Regions from separate parts of the Clostridioides sp. ES-W-0016-02 genome, predicted to be linked through region 1. Evidence: a T-box and tRNA genes for the amino acid it is inferred to sense, from the RefSeq annotation. Region 1 holds a T-box; the other regions hold tRNA genes.

Region 1 (7,538 bases):
TCTTAAATTATCTGCTGTTTCTCTTAGTGTATCCATATCCATACCTTCAAATTTATTAGTTATTAAGTTAACTCCATTTACTTCAAGCTTAGAATCAAAAATAGAATCAGCTGATTGTAAACTCATTTTAGTCTTTATATCATGTAATTCTTTAGATAAATTTTTATTTTCTTCTAATAAAGAACTTATTCTTTGAATTAAATTATCTTCTTTAGATTTTAAATTTACACAAACTTCAGATATAATTCCTTCTTTTTCTTTTAAGTATTCATAAACAGCTTTTCCTGTTATTGCTTCTATTCTTCTTACTCCTGCTGCTACTCCACCTTCAGACAATATTTTAAACATTCCTATCTGAGAAGTATTTGTCAAGTGAGTTCCTCCACAAAGTTCTGTAGAATAATCTCCCATAGAAACTACTCTTACTTCATCACCATATTTTTCACCAAATAGTGCTGTAGCTCCTTTTTCTTTTGCTTCTTTTATATTCATAATATCACATTTTATGTCTAAAGATGATAAAATAACATTATTTACTTTTTCTTCTATAACTTTTAATTCTTCATTTGATATAGCTTCAAAGTGAGTAATATCAAATCTTAATCTATCTGGAGTAACTAAAGAACCAGCTTGATTAACATGCTCTCCTAATACTTCTTTTAGTGCTTTATGAAGTAAATGTGTAGCACTATGGTTTCTTGCAGCAGACATTCTAACATCTCTATCTACTAATGTCTTTACTTTATCTCCATTACTTATTTTTCCTGATTTTATTATACCTATATGTTTTATACTATTATTAGCACCTTTTTTAGTATTTAATACTTCCACTACTAAATTTTCGTTGGTTATTAATCCACAATCACCAACTTGTCCTCCACCTTCAGGATAGAAAGTAGTATTGTCTAGTACTATAGATACTTTATCACCTTCTTTTGCATTTTGAACTAATTCATCCTCTTTAACTATAGCTTCAATAATTCCTTCACCATATAATTCACTATATCCATTAAACATACTATCTATAGTAGACTCTAATTTTGATAGAGGGTCTTCCTTCCAACTTTCTCCATCCATATTTCCTCTAGCATTTCTAGCTCTTTCTTTTTGTTTTTCCATTTCTTCATTGAAAGACTCTTCATCTACAGATAAATGTTCTTCTTCCAAAATTTCTTTAGTTAAGTCTATAGGGAATCCATAAGTATCATACAGTTTAAAGGCTTCTTGACCACTTAAAACAGTTTTCCCTTCATTCTTTAATACTTCTATATATGAGTTCAATATTTCTGTTCCTTGGTCTATAGTTTCATTGAATTTTTCTTCTTCTATTCCAACAACTTTTTTAATATAACTTTCTTTTTCAACTAAAACTGGATATGCTTTATCATTTACCTTTATAACTTCATATATCAGTTTTTGTAAGAATAATTCTTTTACACCTAATAGTTTACCATGACGAGCAGCACGTCTAAGAAGTCTTCTAAGAACATAGCCTCTTCCCTCATTTGATGGAAGTACTCCATCACTAACTAAGAATGTCACAGCTCTTATATGGTCAGTTATTATTCTTATTGATATATCATTTTTTGGATTTACTCCATATTTTACTCCTGTTAACTTTTCAACTGCTTCCAATATAGACTTAATAGTATCTACTTCAAAGATAGTGTCCACACCTTGCATGATACATCCCATTCTTTCAAGGCCCATACCTGTATCTATATTTTTACTTTCTAATAAACTATAGTTTCCTTCTTCATCTCTATCAAACTGAGTAAATACATGGTTCCAGAATTCTAGGTATCTGTCACAATCACAACCTGGTTTACAGTCTGGATTATCACATCCATATTCTTCTCCTCTATCAAAATATATTTCTGAACAAGGACCACAAGGACCTGTACCTATCTCCCAGAAGTTATCATCTTTACCAAGTCTAACCATTCTTTCTTCTGGAAAATTCATTTCTTTTGCCCATATATCATAAGAATCGTCATCTTCTTCATATACAGTTACCCATATTTTATCTTCTGGGATACTTAGCCATTCTGTGACAAATTCCCATCCCCATTTAATTGATTCTCTTTTAAAGTAATCTCCAAATGAGAAGTTACCCATCATTTCAAAAAAAGTGGCATGTCTTGCAGTTATACCTACATTTTCTATATCTCCAGTTCTTATACATTTTTGAGATGTACACATTCTTAAACTTGGAGGTACTTCTACACCTGAAAAATAATTTTTTAAAGGTGCCATACCTGAGTTTATAAGCAATAAACTCTTGTCATTGTTTGGTACTAAAGAATAGCTATCTGCTACATAGTGACCTTTTGACTCAAAAAATTCTAAAAACTTACTTCTTATCTCGTTTAGTCCCATCTTTTCCATATTATGTTCCTCCTAATAAATTATATTTTTTCGTTTAAATAAAAAACCTCGTCCCTATAAATAAATTTATAGGGGCGAGGACAATCGCGGTACCACCCTAATTATCATAAAAAATTATGATATCTTCGGAAAACCTTAGCTATAACGTAACTACCGTCAATCTCTACTTAAATCTACCTTGTTAATTCAAAGTACATTGTTCAAAATTGCTACTAAAAGGCTGCTTCAAATATTTTATTCTAAGGGCTTTCAGCATGTTCCCTCTCTCTGTAAGACATCAAATACTTTACTATTCCTTATCACTGTATTTGTTTTTAATTAATATAATAATTATATTACTAAATTTTACAAAATTAATCAATACTATATTTTCATATACAATAAATTTATTTTATAAACTTTGTTTTAGATTTATAGACTATATTACTTATTTTATAAGTTTCTTGGATATTTTTATAAACTTTTCTCTATTATTCCTCCGCCTACTACAATATCTCCATCGTACATTACAACAGATTGACCTTTTGTAATAGCTCTTTGAGCTTCATCAAATACTATTTTAATAGTATTTTCTCCAACATTATAAATAGTAGCTGGTGATGGTTTTGCAGAGTATCTTATTTTTGCTTGAACTCTTAATGGCTCTTCTAGTTTGTCTATTGATATAAAGTTAACATCTTTTGCAATAAGTTCTTTTTTAAATAATTCTTCGTTGTCTCCAAGGACAATAGTATTATTTATTGGATTTATATCTACTACAAACATTGGTTTGCCAAAAGTAATTCCAAGACCTTTTCTTTGTCCTATTGTATAGTATAGTATCCCTTTATGTTTTCCAAGTACATTTCCTTTAGTATCTACAAAAAAACCTTCTTCAATACGCTTTTCAGAATGTTTTTTTACATAATTTGCATAGTCATTATCTTTAACAAAACAAATTTCTTGACTATCGGGTTTATTATGGACTGCCATTCCCATTTCTTTAGCAATTTCTCTTACTCTATCCTTTTCATAATCACCTATTGGTAGTAGTGTATGTTTTAATTGTTCTTGTGTAAGATTATAAAGTGCATAAGTCTGGTCTTTTTTATCTGTAACAGATTTTTTTAATAAATATCTTCCTGTATCTTCATCTTTTTCTATTTTTGCATAGTGACCTGTAGCCACATAATCACATCCTATTTGTCTAGCTCTTTTATAAAAATCGTCAAATTTTATATGTTTATTACAAGCTATACAAGGATTAGGAGTTTTTCCTTCTAAGTATTCATCTATAAAATAATCTATTACTTTTTCTTTAAATACTTCTCTAAAATTAAGAACATAAAATGGTATTCCTATTTTATTTGCTACTCTTCTAGCATCTTCAACTGCTGATAAAGAGCAACAACCACCTTCATTTTCAACTTCGTCATCGTCTTGCCATAATTTCATAGTAACACCAATGACGTCGTATCCTTGCTGTTTTAAAAGATATGCAGCTACAGAACTATCTACTCCTCCACTCATACCTATCATTACTTTTTTATTCATAAACAAATTTCACCTCATCTTTTGCATTACTTATTATTATACCATATAGAGCAAGCATTGTATTTATTTAAAATATAGCTTGCTCTATTTTCTAAAAAAAATAATATTATTAGGTAATTTTAAAAGATTTAAGGGTAATTTTTTATTTATTAACTACCACTACTGACGCTGTTGTTTCTGTTATTATATTCTTAGAATTACTAACATCAACTAGTTCTATTTTCACCTTATAAGTACCTTCTTTATTTCCAACTAGATAAACTTCTGTTGTTGCACCTTGTAATGGAAAACCTTCCATTGGTCCCCATCCTGTTTTTACTATGTTAAACCAGTTTCCATTGCTATCCTTAGCAATTAGTTGTATTCCACCTAACTCTGCTGAACCTTCTTCTGGTCTTATTTGAACTCTTACATTATTATAATCATTTTTGCCTTTATTTAGTGTAATCTTTACAGGAGTTCTACCATCTACACTTTCAAACTTAGGTATACTGCCATTTTCATCCTCATCTATTTTATTCTCTTCCGTTATATTAGCTATATCATTATTTTCATTTATAGTTATAGAAGCTTTACCCCAAGTAGCAGTTTTTGAATCTTGTAATAATATACAATCTCCATATCCATTAACAATCACTTTATCTTTATCATAGTTATCAGTTTTTATTGGAGTATATTCACTTATCTTACAATCACCTATTAAATCTAGACTTGCATTAGTTTCATTTACAATTCCATCATCTTTTACATATTCTACATTAACTCCATACCATCCGTTTCCACTTGTTACAAGATTTGAAGCTATTACTGATGAACCATTTACTATTAAACCTGCCCCTTTATTATTATTTAAAGTTACATTGTTTAATTCAACATTTTGTGATAAATAAACATGCATTCCTGATTTATTTAATTTGTCTGAATCTAAACCTGTTACTTTTAGATTGTTTATTTTTACACCATCTTTTCTGTCTATTGTTACTATATTTTCGTACCCTGGTTTAGTATCAGTAAATTCTACAGCTTTTTTCAATTCAGCATTATTAATACCATTTATAACTATTTTTTTATCTATAACAACTGGCTTTTTAACATCTATTTGTCCACTTATTTCCCACACTTGACCATCTTCTTGTAAAGCAAGTGCTTCTTCTAATGTATCAGTATCAGTAATCTTTATTGTCTCCACTTTAGCAGGTTCAGCTACCGTTACTGTAATAGTTGGAAGTGATACTCCTTCTGATAGCTTATATCCACTTGATAGACTTGCACTAAATATATACTTTCCTGCTACTTGGCTAGCATATTCTGGTGTACTTTTCCAAGTTACACCTACTTTTGTATTAGCCACTCCAGACACAGTTGCTGATAACTCTTTTGGTAAGTTTAACTTACTTAATTCTGTTCCATTTTCTACATTTTGTACTTTTATTGAATTATCAAGTGCTGTTATTGATGTTATCAATTTATCTTTTACAGATGAACCACCACTTGAACTTCCTCCACTTGATGAAGAGCCTCCAGATGAACTTCCACCTGGTTTAGTGCCATCTACACTTGGAGTCTGAGAACCTTCTACTTTGTCAGTTATTGTTCCTTCATTTTTTATATTTGTTCCTGTAGCATCATTTTTTATGTTTGTTATTTTTCCGTTGTTTTTAACTACAACATTGCTAGAATTATTTTGTATTTCTACTTTTTCTATTTTTGCTCCACTTTCATTTATTATTGTTCCACCTTTACTATCCTTAACCAAAACTTTATTTATTGTACCTTTATTTACTATATCTGCATTTGGAGCAGTTACTACTATCGTACCTGTATATGTACCATTTAAATTTACAGAAATTGAATTATTAGTACTCAATGATAAATCATTTGACATAGTTCCTGATGGCTTAATATTTATAATATCATTTGCATCAGCTTTATCTAAAGCTATTTTTAACTCTTCTATATTTTTAACTTCATATGTTGTTGTAGATTGTGATTTTTTTATCTCAGAAAAAGCATTCTCATTGCCTGAACCACCAACCTGTGTAACTGTTTTTAAGCTTTTAGTATTTAATACTTTTTCTTGTTCTTTATTTAATTTATTTCCAACTAAAACTACTGGTGAATTATTTTTTGCTGCCAATGAACCTACTGCTAATGAATCTATAAGATCTCCTTGTTTATTCATACCATCTTTTGTTATATATGCATTTTTCAACTCTTTTGAACCATATAATCCACTTATAACAGCCGCATTAGTTTCATTTCTATCTTTTCCTGATAATCTTTTAGGACTAGGTAAAGTGCTTTTTGTAGCTTCTGAAATCGACTGCACTCCTCCTATTACATAAGATGTTTTTATACCTTTATCTTTTATAAATTGATTTGATTGTTTTATTCCATCTTCTGGACTAGAAAGAATTATTGGCATTTTATTTTGAGCAGCCGCAGCTCCTACACTTACTGCGTCAGCAAGACCTTTTTCTCCATTAACTACAACTATCTCTGAAATATTACTACTTGTTTTTCTTCCAAGAGACTCATCTAATTTTTTAGCTATTTCTAAAGAAGTTTGATATCTATCATTTCCTGAGATTCTTTCTGTATCAATTTTTAATGATTTTAATTGTGTCTCTACCTCTGAACCTAAAGTTTTTGTCCCGCCTATTAAATATACTTTTTCTGCTTTTAACCTTATTATTTCTGCTTTAGCTCTATCATCTAATTTATTGTTTTGTGTCAAAAGAATTGGTGCATTCTTAGAACCAGCAAAAGGAGTTGCAGTCAATGCGTCTACTATAGTATTATCATTAACTAATATCACATTTTTAGATGTATCCCATCCTTTTTTACTTATTTGTATGGCAGTTTCCCATCTACCTGAACCTTTAAGTGTATCACTGTTTGTTTGAGCACTTGATATGCCTGCTGTCGCACTACTAGCTACTAATGATATAGTAAGTATTGCTGCTATCCTCTTTGGTATTTTCATAACTGTTCCCCCTAATATTGTATTTAGTTGAAATGTGCCTTTTTAAAGAAAATAGCATTTTTAAGTAAAAATTTCTGAAAATATATTTTTATATGAAATCCTCGTAAACGATTGATTTGCTGAGATTTTTTATATTTTTTAATGTTTAAATATTATGGATGTGTATATTTTTTTATTATTTCATTAATTTCCAAAACGGGCTAGAATGGCAGTTTTAACAATAAAAAATAGCCGTTTTCTTTAAAACGGCTATTTTTCATCTTACTATACCATTATACACTTTTTTAAAATGATTTTAAACTTTTTTTGGAAAATTATTCCTTATTTTATTCTTCTTCCTCAATATCATGGTCATGAGCATCATCTATAACATATCCATCTAATTCTGGTATATGGATATTATTCTTTTTAGCATAGTCTATAAGTGCTGCTTTTACAGCTTGTTCTGCTAAAACTGAACAGTGCATTTTTACTGGTGGTAAACCATCCAAAGCTTCAGCAACAGCTTTATTTGTAAGGTCTAATGCATCTTTTATAGTCTTTCCTTTTATCATTTCAGTTGCCATAGAAGAACTTGCTATAGCTGAACCACAGCCAAATGTTTTAAACTTAACATCTTTTATTATGTCTC
Region 2 (7,538 bases), 1.2 Mb from region 1:
AGATACCACACTGGTTATGTAGGTGGATTAAAAGAAATATCTTATAGAGATATGATGGATAAAAAACCAGAAGAAGTTATAGCACATGCTGTAAATGGTATGTTACCTAAAAACAAATTAAGAAGTAGAATGATGACTAGATTAAGAGTATTTGCAGGTGCTGAACACACTCATGCAGCTCAAAATCCAGAAGTTTTAAACTTTAAATAAGATTAATAGGTGAAAGGAGGAGTTTATAATGGCTAACGTTCAATATTATGGAACTGGAAGAAGAAAAAGTTCTGTTGCTAGAGTAAGACTAGTTGCAGGTGAAGGAAATATATTAGTAAATGGAAGAGCATTAGAAAATTATTTTAACTATGAAACATTAATAAGAGATGTTAAACAACCATTAGTTTTAACTGGTAATGAAAATAAATATGATGTTATAGTAAAAGTTGAAGGTGGAGGATTCACTGGACAAGCTGGAGCTATAAGACATGGTATATCTAGAGCTTTATTAAAAGCTGATTTAGATTTAAGACCTGCTTTAAAGAAAGAAGGTTTCTTAACTAGAGATGCTAGAATGAAGGAAAGAAAGAAATACGGATTAAAAGCAGCAAGAAGAGCTCCACAATTCTCAAAAAGATAATTATTTATCTTTTTGGAAAAGCAAAATCCTTTATTTTCTGTTATCCAGAAAATATGGAAGCATGTTGAAATGTTGGGTTTAAGTTAATGATTGATATACAATAAAATAATAAGATATCTTATTAGGATGTTTTTCTATTGAAAAACATCCTTTTTATTGTAATAAAAGATTATATGTTAAAGTTATTGAGATTATAGTTCTATTGAGAAATGGATAAAGAAATTTACAGTAAATATAATTAAAAATTTTACATTTTATAAGTAATAGAATTTAGGTTATTAAATAATATAATTCATAATGTAAATTGTCATAATTTATTATACCTGTTATACGATACTAATTAAAAATGGGAATTTAGAGTATATGTGAATATAGCATACTTATGTAATCATATATTAATATTAAAAAATAGAGATAGATAAATACTAAAGTGAAATTTAAATGTTTGTACTAATATTTGGAATATTATAGTGTTTTTATAAGTATACATATACAGGGTGATGTTGTGAGAAAGTACATAAAACATATAATTTTTAGTTTTGTTATGGTATGTCTAGTAATAGTATCAATATTTGAAGTGAAAAATATTTCTGAAGATGTTATTAAATATATGCCAATAACAAATAAAACAATAATTCTAGATGCTGGTCATGGAGGTATTGACCCAGGCGCATTAAACAAGGATAAGAGCACATCTGAGAAAGATATCAACTTAGCAATAACACTTAAGCTTAGAGAGCTTATAGAATCAAGTGGAGGTCTTGTAATATTAACTAGAGAAGATGACAGTAGCCTCTATAAAGAAGAAAATAATAAAACAACAAGACAAAAATATAATGAGAACTTGAAAAATAGAAAAGAAATAATCTCTAATTCCAATGCTAATATGTTTGTATCCATACATCTAAATGCATTCGAACAATCTAAATACTATGGAGCTCAGACATTTTATCCTAAAGATAAGCAAGATAGCAAGGAATTATCAAAGTGTATTCAAGAAGAACTTAAAAGAGTAGTAGATAAAACAAATAACAGAGAAGTTAAGCCACGAGATGACATATACCTTTTGAAAGAAAATAATATTCCATCAGTATTAATAGAATGTGGTTTTCTATCAAATGAAAAAGAATGTAAACTTTTGACAGATGAAACATATCAAGAAAAGATAGCATGGGCAATATACATAGGTATACAGAAATATCTAAGTTGAAATAATTATAAAAATAAGTCTAAATATGTAAATAGCTTGTATTGAGGTGTTTAAAAATGCACTAATATAAGCTATTTTTGTTTTGACAAAAAAATAATTAAAATAAAAGTTAAAAAAGCGTTGACTTGGAATAACATAGATGGTATTATATATGAGTGCCCAAAAGGAGCACAAAAATAAGACAAAAGAACTTTGAAAATTAAACAGTAGGTTAATTTATAAACAAGAAACAAACCATAAAGCCAGATATTTAGATAACAATAGTATCTGAGCCTGATAAACTTTTATTTGAGAGTTTGATCCTGGCTCAGGATGAACGCTGGCGGCGTGCCTAACACATGCAAGTTGAGCGATTTACTTCGGTAAAGAGCGGCGGACGGGTGAGTAACGCGTGGGTAACCTACCCTGTACACACGGATAACATACCGAAAGGTATGCTAATACGGGATAACATATTTGAGAGGCATCTCTTGAATATCAAAGGTGAGCCAGTACAGGATGGACCCGCGTCTGATTAGCTAGTTGGTAAGGTAACGGCTTACCAAGGCGACGATCAGTAGCCGACCTGAGAGGGTGATCGGCCACATTGGAACTGAGACACGGTCCAAACTCCTACGGGAGGCAGCAGTGGGGAATATTGCACAATGGGCGAAAGCCTGATGCAGCAACGCCGCGTGAGTGATGAAGGCCTTCGGGTCGTAAAACTCTGTCCTCAAGGAAGATAATGACGGTACTTGAGGAGGAAGCCCCGGCTAACTACGTGCCAGCAGCCGCGGTAATACGTAGGGGGCTAGCGTTATCCGGATTTACTGGGCGTAAAGGGTGCGTAGGCGGTCTTTCAAGTCAGGAGTGAAAGGCTACGGCTCAACCGTAGTAAGCTCTTGAAACTGGGAGACTTGAGTGCAGGAGAGGAGAGTGGAATTCCTAGTGTAGCGGTGAAATGCGTAGATATTAGGAGGAACACCAGTTGCGAAGGCGGCTCTCTGGACTGTAACTGACGCTGAGGCACGAAAGCGTGGGGAGCAAACAGGATTAGATACCCTGGTAGTCCACGCTGTAAACGATGAGTACTAGGTGTCGGGGGTTACCCCCCTCGGTGCCGCAGCTAACGCATTAAGTACTCCGCCTGGGAAGTACGCTCGCAAGAGTGAAACTCAAAGGAATTGACGGGGACCCGCACAAGTAGCGGAGCATGTGGTTTAATTCGAAGCAACGCGAAGAACCTTACCTAAGCTTGACATCCCAATGACATCTCCTTAATCGGAGAGTTCCCTTCGGGGACATTGGTGACAGGTGGTGCATGGTTGTCGTCAGCTCGTGTCGTGAGATGTTGGGTTAAGTCCCGCAACGAGCGCAACCCTTGTCTTTAGTTGCCATCATTAAGTTGGGCACTCTAGAGAGACTGCCAGGGATAACCTGGAGGAAGGTGGGGATGACGTCAAATCATCATGCCCCTTATGCTTAGGGCTACACACGTGCTACAATGGGTAGTACAGAGGGTTGCCAAGCCGTAAGGTGGAGCTAATCCCTTAAAGCTACTCTCAGTTCGGATTGTAGGCTGAAACTCGCCTACATGAAGCTGGAGTTACTAGTAATCGCAGATCAGAATGCTGCGGTGAATGCGTTCCCGGGTCTTGTACACACCGCCCGTCACACCACGGGAGTTGGAGACGCCCGAAGCCGATTATCTAACCTTTTGGAAGAAGTCGTCGAAGGTGGAATCAATAACTGGGGTGAAGTCGTAACAAGGTAGCCGTATCGGAAGGTGCGGCTGGATCACCTCCTTTCTAAGGAGAATTGCCTACTGTTTAATTTTGAAAGTTCTTTATGAACTTCATATTTGGGGGTGTAGCTCAGTTGGGAGAGCACTTGCCTTGCAAGCAAGGGGTCAGGAGTTCGACTCTCCTCATCTCCACCATTAAGAGTATATTACTTAAATCTTTGATTTATCTAGTAGCCTCTTACATGCACTTTTAGCTTATCTTTAGACAAGCTATGTGCGTTAGCACTTTAAGCAACAGAATAAACTGAACACATGTGAAGTTTGTTTGTTGGCGACGTGCGCTAGCACTTTAAGCAACGAGATTTATTCGTTGGCGCTGTGCGTTAGCACTTTGAAAACTGCATATATATATTTAGTGATATGACATCTAATTTGTAATATATAAAGTTGATAACTTTTAAAAATTATCGAAGTTGATAGCTTCTAATCTATCAAACCTTTTTAACTGGTCAAGTTATTAAGGGTGCAGGGCGGATGCCTTGGCACTAGGAGCCGATGAAGGACGCGATAAGCTGCGATAAGCTTCGGGGAGTTGCACGTAAACTTTGATCCGAAGATTTCCGAATGAGGAAACTCACTTAGAGTAATGTCTAAGTATCATTAAGTGAATACATAGCTTAATGAGGGGAACTCAGGGAACTGAAACATCTAAGTACCTGAAGGAAGAGAAAGAAATTCGATTCCGTAAGTAGCGGCGAGCGAACGCGGAATAGCCCAAACCAATAAAGTTTTCTTTATTGGGGTTGCGGACATATCTTAAACGAAGAGGTATCGTAATTGAAGAGGTTTGGAAAGACCCACCACAGAAGGTAATAGTCCTGTATGTCAAACGAGAAAACTTCAGATATGATCCAGAGTACCACGGGACACGTGAAACCCTGTGGGAAGCAGGAGGGACCACCCTCCAAGGCTAAATACTACCTAGTGACCGATAGCGTATAGTACCGTGAGGGAAAGGTGAAAAGAACCCCGGGAGGGGAGTGAAATAGAACCTGAAACCCTGCACTTACAAGCTGTGGAAGCACATTTCTTGTGTGACCGCGTACTTTTTGTAGAACGGGCCAACGAGTTACGTTAAGTAGCAAGGTTAAGCACTTAAGGTGTGGAGCCGTAGCGAAAGCGAGTTTTAACTGAGCGTTCAGTTACTTGACGTAGACCCGAAACCGGGCGACCTACCCATGAGCAGGATGAAGCGAAAGTAAAATTTCGTGGAGGTCCGAACCCACGAGCGTTGAAAAGCTCGGGGATGACTTGTGGGTAGCGGTGAAATTCCAATCGAGCCCGGAGATAGCTGGTTCTCCCCGAAATAGCTTTAGGGCTAGCCTCAAGGTGAGAGATACGGAGGTAGAGCACTGAATGTCCTAGGGGGTATTGCACCTACCGAAGACTATCAAACTCCGAATGCCGTCATCTTATACTTGGGAGTCAGACTGTGGGTGATAAGATTCATAGTCGAAAGGGCAACAGCCCAGATCGTCAGCTAAGGTCCCTAAATGTAAGTTAAGTGGTAAAGGATGTGGGATTGCACAGACAACCAGGATGTTGGCTTAGAAGCAGCCACTCATTCAAAGAGTGCGTAATAGCTCACTGGTCGAGTGATCCTGCGCCGAAGATTTCCGGGGCTAAAACTTACTACCGAAGCTACGGCATCAGTAATGATGGGTAGGGGAGCTTCCCATACGGGTTGAAGCATGACCGTAAGGACATGTGGACAGTATGGGAGTGAGAATGTTGGCATGAGTAGCGAGATGTGGGTGAGAATCCCACAGGCCGTAAACCCAAGGTTTCCAGGGGAAGGTTCGTCCGCCCTGGGTTAGTCGGGACCTAAGCTGAGGCCGAAAGGCGTAGGTGATGGACAACAGGTTGATATTCCTGTACTACCGATAACCGTTTGAGAGATGGGATGACACAGTAGGATAAGCTAAGCACACTGTTGGTTATGTGTGCCCAAGCATTGAGGCAGTCAGAGTAGGTAAATCCGCTTTGATAATGCTGGGATGTGATGGGGAGCGAAATTTAGTAGCGAAGTAGCTGATTTCACACTGTCAAGAAAAGTCTCTATCGAGGTTAAAGGTACCCGTACCGCAAACCGACACAGGTGGGTGAGGAGAGTATCCTAAGGCCCGCGAGAGAACTGTTGTTAAGGAACTCGGCAAAATGACCCCGTAACTTAGGGATAAGGGGTGCCACCATACGGTGGCCGCAGAGAATAGGCCCAAGCGACTGTTTACCAAAAACATAGGTTTCTGCTAAGTCGCAAGACGATGTATAGGAGCTGACGCCTGCCCGGTGCTGGAAGGTTAAGGGGATCTGTTAGAGTAATCGAAGCAGTGAACTTAAGCCCCAGTAAACGGCGGCCGTAACTATAACGGTCCTAAGGTAGCGAAATTCCTTGTCGGGTAAGTTCCGACCCGCACGAAAGGCGTAACGATTTGGGCACTGTCTCAACAACAGACTCGGTGAAATTGTAATTCCGGTGAAGATGCCGGATACCTGCGACAGGACGGAAAGACCCCATGGAGCTTTACTGTAGCTTGACATTGGGTCTTGGTACTACATGTACAGGATAGGTGGGAGGCTTTGAAACCAGGACGCCAGTTTTGGCGGAGCCATCCTTGGGATACCACCCTTGTAGTACTGGGACTCTAACCATAGGCCATGAATCTGGTCTTGGGACACTGTCAGGTGGGCAGTTTGACTGGGGCGGTCGCCTCCCAAAAGGTAACGGAGGCGCTCAAAGGTTCTCTCAGTACGGTCGGAAATCGTACGTAGAGTGTAAAGGCAAAAGAGAGCTTGATTGCAAGACATACAGGTCGAGCAAGGATGAAAATCGGACTTAGTGATCCGGTGGTTCTGCGTGGAAGGGCCATCGCTCAACGGATAAAAGCTACCCTGGGGATAACAGGCTTATCTCCCCCAAGAGTCCACATCGACGGGGAGGTTTGGCACCTCGATGTCGGCTCATCACATCCTGGGGCTGTAGTAGGTCCCAAGGGTTGGGCTGTTCGCCCATTAAAGTGGTACGCGAGCTGGGTTCAGAACGTCGTGAGACAGTTCGGTCCCTATCCGTCGCAGGCGTAGGAAATTTGAGGAGACCTGTCCTTAGTACGAGAGGACCGGGATGGACGTACCTCTGGTGTACCAGTTGTTCTGCCAAGGGCATGGCTGGGTAGCTATGTACGGAATGGATAAGCGCTGAAAGCATCTAAGCGCGAAGCCAACTTCAAGATAAGATTTCCCACCGCAAGGGTAAGACCCCAGAAAGACTATCTGGTTGATAGGTCGAAGGTGTAAGTGCAGCAATGTATTTAGCTTATCGATACTAATAGGTCGAGGACTTGACCAATATTATTTGATGTTCATTGACTAAAATATATATGTAGTTTTTAGAGTGTTAACTCTGAAAAAAAGTATGAAAAAAGTATTGACAAAAATAACAAAAAATGTTAATATTATACTTGTCCTAGCAACAAAAAAGAAATGTGGTTATAATAGCAGAGAAGATACACCTGTTCCCATTCCGAACACAGAAGTTAAGTTCTCTAGCGCTGATGGTACTTGGTGGGAAACTGCCTGGGAGAGTAGGACATAGCCACGTTAGATGTTCCAAGGTAGCTCAACGGTGGAGCAACCGGCTGTTAACCGGTAGGCTGTGGGTTCGAGCCCCACCCTTGGAGCCAATAAATGGCTCGTTGGTCAAGAGGTTAAGACACCGCCCTTTCACGGCGGTAACAGGGGTTCAATTCCCCTACGAGTCACCATTTGTGGGATCATAGCTCAGCTGGGAGAGCACCTGCCTTACAAGCAGGGGGTCGCAGGTTCGAGCCCTGCTGGTCCCACCATTTGCGGCCTGGTAGTTCAGTTGGTTAGAATGCCAGCCTGTCACGCTGGAGGTCGAGGGTTCGAACCCCTTC
Region 3 (7,538 bases), 1.1 Mb from region 1:
AAGACCCAATGTCAAGCTACAGTAAAGCTCCATGGGGTCTTTCCGTCCTGTCGCAGGTATCCGGCATCTTCACCGGAATTACAATTTCACCGAGTCTGTTGTTGAGACAGTGCCCAAATCGTTACGCCTTTCGTGCGGGTCGGAACTTACCCGACAAGGAATTTCGCTACCTTAGGACCGTTATAGTTACGGCCGCCGTTTACTGGGGCTTAAGTTCACTGCTTCGATTACTCTAACAGATCCCCTTAACCTTCCAGCACCGGGCAGGCGTCAGCTCCTATACATCGTCTTGCGACTTAGCAGAAACCTATGTTTTTGGTAAACAGTCGCTTGGGCCTATTCTCTGCGGCCACCGTATGGTGGCACCCCTTATCCCTAAGTTACGGGGTCATTTTGCCGAGTTCCTTAACAACAGTTCTCTCGCGGGCCTTAGGATACTCTCCTCACCCACCTGTGTCGGTTTGCGGTACGGGTACCTTTAACCTCGATAGAGACTTTTCTTGACAGTGTGAAATCAGCTACTTCGCTACTAAATTTCGCTCCCCATCACATCCCAGCATTATCAAAGCGGATTTACCTACTCTGACTGCCTCAATGCTTGGGCACACATAACCAACAGTGTGCTTAGCTTATCCTACTGTGTCATCCCATCTCTCAAACGGTTATCGGTAGTACAGGAATATCAACCTGTTGTCCATCACCTACGCCTTTCGGCCTCAGCTTAGGTCCCGACTAACCCAGGGCGGACGAACCTTCCCCTGGAAACCTTGGGTTTACGGCCTGTGGGATTCTCACCCACATCTCGCTACTCATGCCAACATTCTCACTCCCATACTGTCCACATGTCCTTACGGTCATGCTTCAACCCGTATGGGAAGCTCCCCTACCCATCATTACTGATGCCGTAGCTTCGGTAGTAAGTTTTAGCCCCGGAAATCTTCGGCGCAGGATCACTCGACCAGTGAGCTATTACGCACTCTTTGAATGAGTGGCTGCTTCTAAGCCAACATCCTGGTTGTCTGTGCAATCCCACATCCTTTACCACTTAACTTACATTTAGGGACCTTAGCTGACGATCTGGGCTGTTGCCCTTTCGACTATGAATCTTATCACCCACAGTCTGACTCCCAAGTATAAGATGACGGCATTCGGAGTTTGATAGTCTTCGGTAGGTGCAATACCCCCTAGGACATTCAGTGCTCTACCTCCGTATCTCTCACCTTGAGGCTAGCCCTAAAGCTATTTCGGGGAGAACCAGCTATCTCCGGGCTCGATTGGAATTTCACCGCTACCCACAAGTCATCCCCGAGCTTTTCAACGCTCGTGGGTTCGGACCTCCACGAAATTTTACTTTCGCTTCATCCTGCTCATGGGTAGGTCGCCCGGTTTCGGGTCTACGTCAAGTAACTGAACGCTCAGTTAAAACTCGCTTTCGCTACGGCTCCACACCTTAAGTGCTTAACCTTGCTACTTAACGTAACTCGTTGGCCCGTTCTACAAAAAGTACGCGGTCACACAAGAAATGTGCTTCCACAGCTTGTAAGTGCAGGGTTTCAGGTTCTATTTCACTCCCCTCCCGGGGTTCTTTTCACCTTTCCCTCACGGTACTATACGCTATCGGTCACTAGGTAGTATTTAGCCTTGGAGGGTGGTCCCTCCTGCTTCCCACAGGGTTTCACGTGTCCCGTGGTACTCTGGATCATATCTGAAGTTTTCTCGTTTGACATACAGGACTATTACCTTCTGTGGTGGGTCTTTCCAAACCTCTTCAATTACGATACCTCTTCGTTTAAGATATGTCCGCAACCCCAATAAAGAAAACTTTATTGGTTTGGGCTATTCCGCGTTCGCTCGCCGCTACTTACGGAATCGAATTTCTTTCTCTTCCTTCAGGTACTTAGATGTTTCAGTTCCCTGAGTTCCCCTCATTAAGCTATGTATTCACTTAATGATACTTAGACATTACTCTAAGTGAGTTTCCTCATTCGGAAATCTTCGGATCAAAGTTTACGTGCAACTCCCCGAAGCTTATCGCAGCTTATCGCGTCCTTCATCGGCTCCTAGTGCCAAGGCATCCGCCCTGCACCCTTAATAACTTGACCAGTTAAAAAGGTTTGATAGATTAGAAGCTATCAACTTCGATAATTTTTAAAAGTTATCAGCTTTATATATTACAAATTAGATGTCATATCACTAAATATATATATGCAGTTTTCAAAGTGCTAACGCACAGCGCCAACGAATAAATCTCGTTGCTTAAAGTGCTAGTACACGTCGCCAACAAACAAACTTCACATGTGTTCAGTTTATTCCGTTGCTTAAAGTGCTAACGCACATAGCTTGTCTAAAGATAAGCTAAAAGTGCATGTAAGAGGCTACTAGATAAATCGAAGATTTAAGTAATATACTCTTAATGGTGGAGATGAGGAGAGTCGAACTCCTGACCCCTTGCTTGCAAGGCAAGTGCTCTCCCAACTGAGCTACACCCCCAAATATGAAGTTCATAAAGAACTTTCAAAATTAAACAGTAGGCAATTCTCCTTAGAAAGGAGGTGATCCAGCCGCACCTTCCGATACGGCTACCTTGTTACGACTTCACCCCAGTTATTGATTCCACCTTCGACGACTTCTTCCAAAAGGTTAGATAATCGGCTTCGGGCGTCTCCAACTCCCGTGGTGTGACGGGCGGTGTGTACAAGACCCGGGAACGCATTCACCGCAGCATTCTGATCTGCGATTACTAGTAACTCCAGCTTCATGTAGGCGAGTTTCAGCCTACAATCCGAACTGAGAGTAGCTTTAAGGGATTAGCTCCACCTTACGGCTTGGCAACCCTCTGTACTACCCATTGTAGCACGTGTGTAGCCCTAAGCATAAGGGGCATGATGATTTGACGTCATCCCCACCTTCCTCCAGGTTATCCCTGGCAGTCTCTCTAGAGTGCCCAACTTAATGATGGCAACTAAAGACAAGGGTTGCGCTCGTTGCGGGACTTAACCCAACATCTCACGACACGAGCTGACGACAACCATGCACCACCTGTCACCAATGTCCCCGAAGGGAACTCTCCGATTAAGGAGATGTCATTGGGATGTCAAGCTTAGGTAAGGTTCTTCGCGTTGCTTCGAATTAAACCACATGCTCCGCTACTTGTGCGGGTCCCCGTCAATTCCTTTGAGTTTCACTCTTGCGAGCGTACTTCCCAGGCGGAGTACTTAATGCGTTAGCTGCGGCACCGAGGGGGGTAACCCCCGACACCTAGTACTCATCGTTTACAGCGTGGACTACCAGGGTATCTAATCCTGTTTGCTCCCCACGCTTTCGTGCCTCAGCGTCAGTTACAGTCCAGAGAGCCGCCTTCGCAACTGGTGTTCCTCCTAATATCTACGCATTTCACCGCTACACTAGGAATTCCACTCTCCTCTCCTGCACTCAAGTCTCCCAGTTTCAAGAGCTTACTACGGTTGAGCCGTAGCCTTTCACTCCTGACTTGAAAGACCGCCTACGCACCCTTTACGCCCAGTAAATCCGGATAACGCTAGCCCCCTACGTATTACCGCGGCTGCTGGCACGTAGTTAGCCGGGGCTTCCTCCTCAAGTACCGTCATTATCTTCCTTGAGGACAGAGTTTTACGACCCGAAGGCCTTCATCACTCACGCGGCGTTGCTGCATCAGGCTTTCGCCCATTGTGCAATATTCCCCACTGCTGCCTCCCGTAGGAGTTTGGACCGTGTCTCAGTTCCAATGTGGCCGATCACCCTCTCAGGTCGGCTACTGATCGTCGCCTTGGTAAGCCGTTACCTTACCAACTAGCTAATCAGACGCGGGTCCATCCTGTACTGGCTCACCTTTGATATTCAAGAGATGCCTCTCAAATATATTATCCCGTATTAGCATACCTTTCGGTATGTTATCCGTGTGTACAGGGTAGGTTACCCACGCGTTACTCACCCGTCCGCCGCTCTTTACCGAAGTAAATCGCTCAACTTGCATGTGTTAGGCACGCCGCCAGCGTTCATCCTGAGCCAGGATCAAACTCTCAAATAAAAGTTTATCAGGCTCAGATACTATTGTTATCTAAATATCTGGCTTTATGGTTTGTTTCTTGTTTATAAATTAACCTACTGTTTAATTTTCAAAGTTCTTTATGTTTATGTCCTTTTCTTGAGGACAAGTATTACTATACCAACTTTTTCTTTTAGAGTCAACAACTTTTTTTACTTTTTTTATTTTTAAATTATCACTTTACCTCTCTATTATAATATTATCCACATTATAAACAACTGATTCATATTGTTTTAACTTATTACATTAAATATTATCCACATTATAAACATATTTATCCACATATTACATAATTTATTATTTTTTGAATAAAGATAAATCCATATGTATAATCACTTCTCATTAGTCCATTTATCTATATGATACAATATGTTTACAACTTGAAAACATTGGTTGAAAATGCTTGCTTTAATAGCAGCATTATTTCCTCTCAAAAGCATTAATAATGATATTAGTAGTGATAATAGTACATGAGCATATAATTTTATTAAAGTATTTATCAACCCCTTACTACTTTACTTTGTAAATTTATATATTAACTAAAAACTTTCATAATCAAATTAAATACTTTAGTTTCATAGCCGAGTATCAATTAAACAATTTGTAAAACTTTCTTTTAAAAGAATATAAATCAAAACAAACTAATATATTATAAAACTAAAGCTATAAAAGCTACAATAGTCAGTCTAATATAAATACATTTTATATAATACATAGTTAAAGAAAAACTTTTTACATAAAAATAGACGAAAGTAAATATGTTTTTACATTTACTTTCGTCTATTTATGTTCTATTCTGCTATAGATAAATCATCCTTCATATACTGCTCAATTAAAAATACTTTTTTATACTTTAAGCTCTTCTGAACATCAATTATTCTTTGATTTGATGAACCTCTAAATTTTAAACTTATATCTTTTTTTTCATCTACAAATCTTCCATCTACTAAAACATCAATCTGCTTTAATAGGTTCAAGTTTTTAAAATATGCACTATTTTTTTTATCTAGTAGTTGTTCAAATGTAAATCCTGTATAGGACCATACATCTAAGCCAGTCTTTTTGGCTTCTTTTGCTATTTCTTCTAATGGTTCTGGCTGTAAAAATGGCTCTCCACCTGATAGTGTAATACCTTTTTGTAATTTTAGTGACTTTATCTCATTTATAATTTCTTTTGTATCCATATAAAATCCACCACATAAATTATGTGTTTGAGGATTATGACATCCTTTACAATTATGAACACATCCTTGAGTCCATATTACCATTCTTAACCCTGGTCCATCAACTATACTGTCATGACTTATAGTAGATGACATTCTTATCTTCATAACTTATTCCTCCAAATAAAACTATCTATGTTTTACCCTATCTTTAACTTCCGCTTTTTTGGCATTATTAAATCTATCAACTGTACCAACTAAATATCCTGTTATTCGTCTGATTCTTTCAAATTTAATATCACTTTCGTCTTCATTTCTTCCACATACAGGACATATATTACTTGCTATTACTCCCGAGAAACCACATATAGGATCTCTATCTACAGGATGATTTATACTTCCGTATCCTATGCCCAAATCTTTCATTGCTTTTATGATAGTTTCAAAAGCTTCTAAGTTATCAGATGGATCTCCATCTAGTTCTACATATGTTATATGACCTGCATTAGTAAATTCATGATATGGAGCTTCTATCTCAATTTTGTCATATGCACTTATATTATAATAAACTGGAACATGGAATGAATTAGTATAATACTCTTTATCTGTAATACCTTTAATTTCTCCATATACTTTCTTATCTATTTTAGTAAATCTTCCTGAAAGACCTTCTGCTGGAGTACCCATTAAAGAGAAATTTAATTTATATTTGTCTGTAGCTTCATCCATTTTATGTCTCATATATGACACTATTTTTAGTCCTAATTCTTGAGCTTCCTTGCTTTCTCCATGATGTTTACCTGTAAGAGCAATAAGGCATTCTGCTAAACCTATAAACCCAATAGTCAATGTTCCTTGCTTTATTACTTCTTTTAATGTATCTTCTGGGCCCAAATCATCAGAATCTTTCCATACGCCTTGACCCATTAAAAACGGAAAGTTTTTCATTTTTTTATTTCCTTGAACTTCAAGACGCTCTAATAATTGTTCTATAATTAAGTCTATTTTCTCATCTAGTTCTTTAAAAAATTCATCTAAATTAGTTTTCTCATTTTTTATAATTCCATGCTTTATACCTAATCTTGGAAGATTGACAGTAGTAAAAGATATATTTCCTCTGCCACTAACTGTTTCTGGCCCACATACATTACTAAGTACTCTTGTTCTACAACCCATATATGTAGCTTCTGTATCTGGATCTCCTGCTTTATAATATTTAGCATTAAAAGGAGCATCTAAAAAGCTAAAGTTAGGAAATAATCTTTTAGCTGATACCCTGCATGATAACTTAAATAAATCATAATTAGGATCTTCAGGATTTAAATTTACACCTTCTTTAACTTTAAATATCAATATTGGGAAAATTGGGGTCTCTCCATTACCTAAACCTCTTTCTTGTGATAATAATAGATTCTTAGTTACCATTCTTCCTTCTTCTGAAATATCTGTTCCAAAATTTACACTTGAAAATGGTACTTGTGCACCTGCTCTAGAATGCATTGTATTTAAGTTATGTATAAATGCTTCCATAGATTGATATGTTTTTTTATCAGTTTCTTTATATGACTCTTCAAATGCAAAGTTTTGCATGTTCTTTATAAGTTCTTCATCAATATTAAACATTTCTTTTAGTTTTTCTTTTTCAGAGTTTAAATACAATTCATCTTTTTTAAGACCAACTTTTTTATTTGTTTCTTTCTCTGTTCTATATACTATGTCCTTTATTGCTTCATTATTTTCAATTCCTTTAAATAATTTTAATGCTTTAGCTAAGTTTCCTATGTAGAATTTTTTAAATGTCTTATACACACCTTCAGACAAACCATAATCGAAAAATGGTATGCTTTGACCTCCATGTTGATCATTTTGATTACTTTGTATCGCAATTGCGGCTAGAGCTCCATAACTCATTATATCTTGTGGTTCTCTTAAGAAACCATGACCAGTTGAAAAACCATCCTCAAATAGTTTTTTAACATCTATCTGGCAACAAGTTAATGTCCCCATATTTAAAAAGTCCATGTCATGTATATGTATATCTCCATTATCATGTGCGAAAGAATGTTCTGGCTTTAATATATGAGTCTTGCAAAATTCTTTGGATACAGTACTTCCATATTGTAACATTGTTCCCATAGCTGTATTACCATTGATATTTGCATTTTCTCTTTTTATATCAGCATCTTCTGCATCCTCAAAGGTAATTTCTTCTATTGCCTTCATTAATCGTGTTTTTGAATTTCTTATTCTACTTCTTTCAGTTCTATATACTATGTACTCTTCACTAGTTTTTGCATGACCTGTTTCTA

Evidence for each region. A T-box is a leader RNA that pairs with one kind of tRNA and senses whether it is charged. The one in region 1 lies ahead of alaS (alanine--tRNA ligase), so its partner is inferred to be a tRNA-Ala.
Region 2: it encodes a tRNA-Ala, which carries the amino acid that the T-box ahead of alaS (alanine--tRNA ligase) is inferred to sense. The anticodon was not compared.
Region 3: it encodes a tRNA-Ala, which carries the amino acid that the T-box ahead of alaS (alanine--tRNA ligase) is inferred to sense. The anticodon was not compared.

What each region holds. Positions count from the first base shown of each region.
Region 1 is NZ_CP061361.1:1,288,487-1,296,024, reverse strand. It holds gene alaS (alanine--tRNA ligase) at 1-2,388, opposite strand, end outside; T-box leader at 2,456-2,700, opposite strand; gene mnmA (tRNA 2-thiouridine(34) synthase MnmA) at 2,842-3,921, opposite strand; gene IC758_RS06305 (cell wall-binding repeat-containing protein) at 4,064-6,907, opposite strand; gene nifU (Fe-S cluster assembly scaffold protein NifU) at 7,234-7,538, opposite strand, start outside.
Region 2 is NZ_CP061361.1:122,864-130,401, forward strand. It holds gene rplM (50S ribosomal protein L13) at 1-210, shown strand, start outside; gene rpsI (30S ribosomal protein S9) at 239-631, shown strand; gene cwlD (N-acetylmuramoyl-L-alanine amidase CwlD) at 1,137-1,841, shown strand; rRNA gene IC758_RS00845 (16S ribosomal RNA) at 2,126-3,628, shown strand; tRNA gene IC758_RS00850 (tRNA-Ala) at 3,684-3,759, shown strand; rRNA gene IC758_RS00855 (23S ribosomal RNA) at 4,072-6,970, shown strand; rRNA gene rrf (5S ribosomal RNA) at 7,106-7,222, shown strand; tRNA gene IC758_RS00865 (tRNA-Asn) at 7,230-7,304, shown strand; tRNA gene IC758_RS00870 (tRNA-Glu) at 7,311-7,385, shown strand; tRNA gene IC758_RS00875 (tRNA-Val) at 7,391-7,466, shown strand; tRNA gene IC758_RS00880 (tRNA-Asp) at 7,472-7,538, shown strand, end outside.
Region 3 is NZ_CP061361.1:138,914-146,451, reverse strand. It holds rRNA gene IC758_RS01005 (23S ribosomal RNA) at 1-2,102, opposite strand, end outside; tRNA gene IC758_RS01000 (tRNA-Ala) at 2,415-2,490, opposite strand; rRNA gene IC758_RS00995 (16S ribosomal RNA) at 2,546-4,048, opposite strand; gene nrdG (anaerobic ribonucleoside-triphosphate reductase activating protein) at 4,858-5,397, opposite strand; gene IC758_RS00985 (anaerobic ribonucleoside triphosphate reductase) at 5,419-7,538, opposite strand, start outside.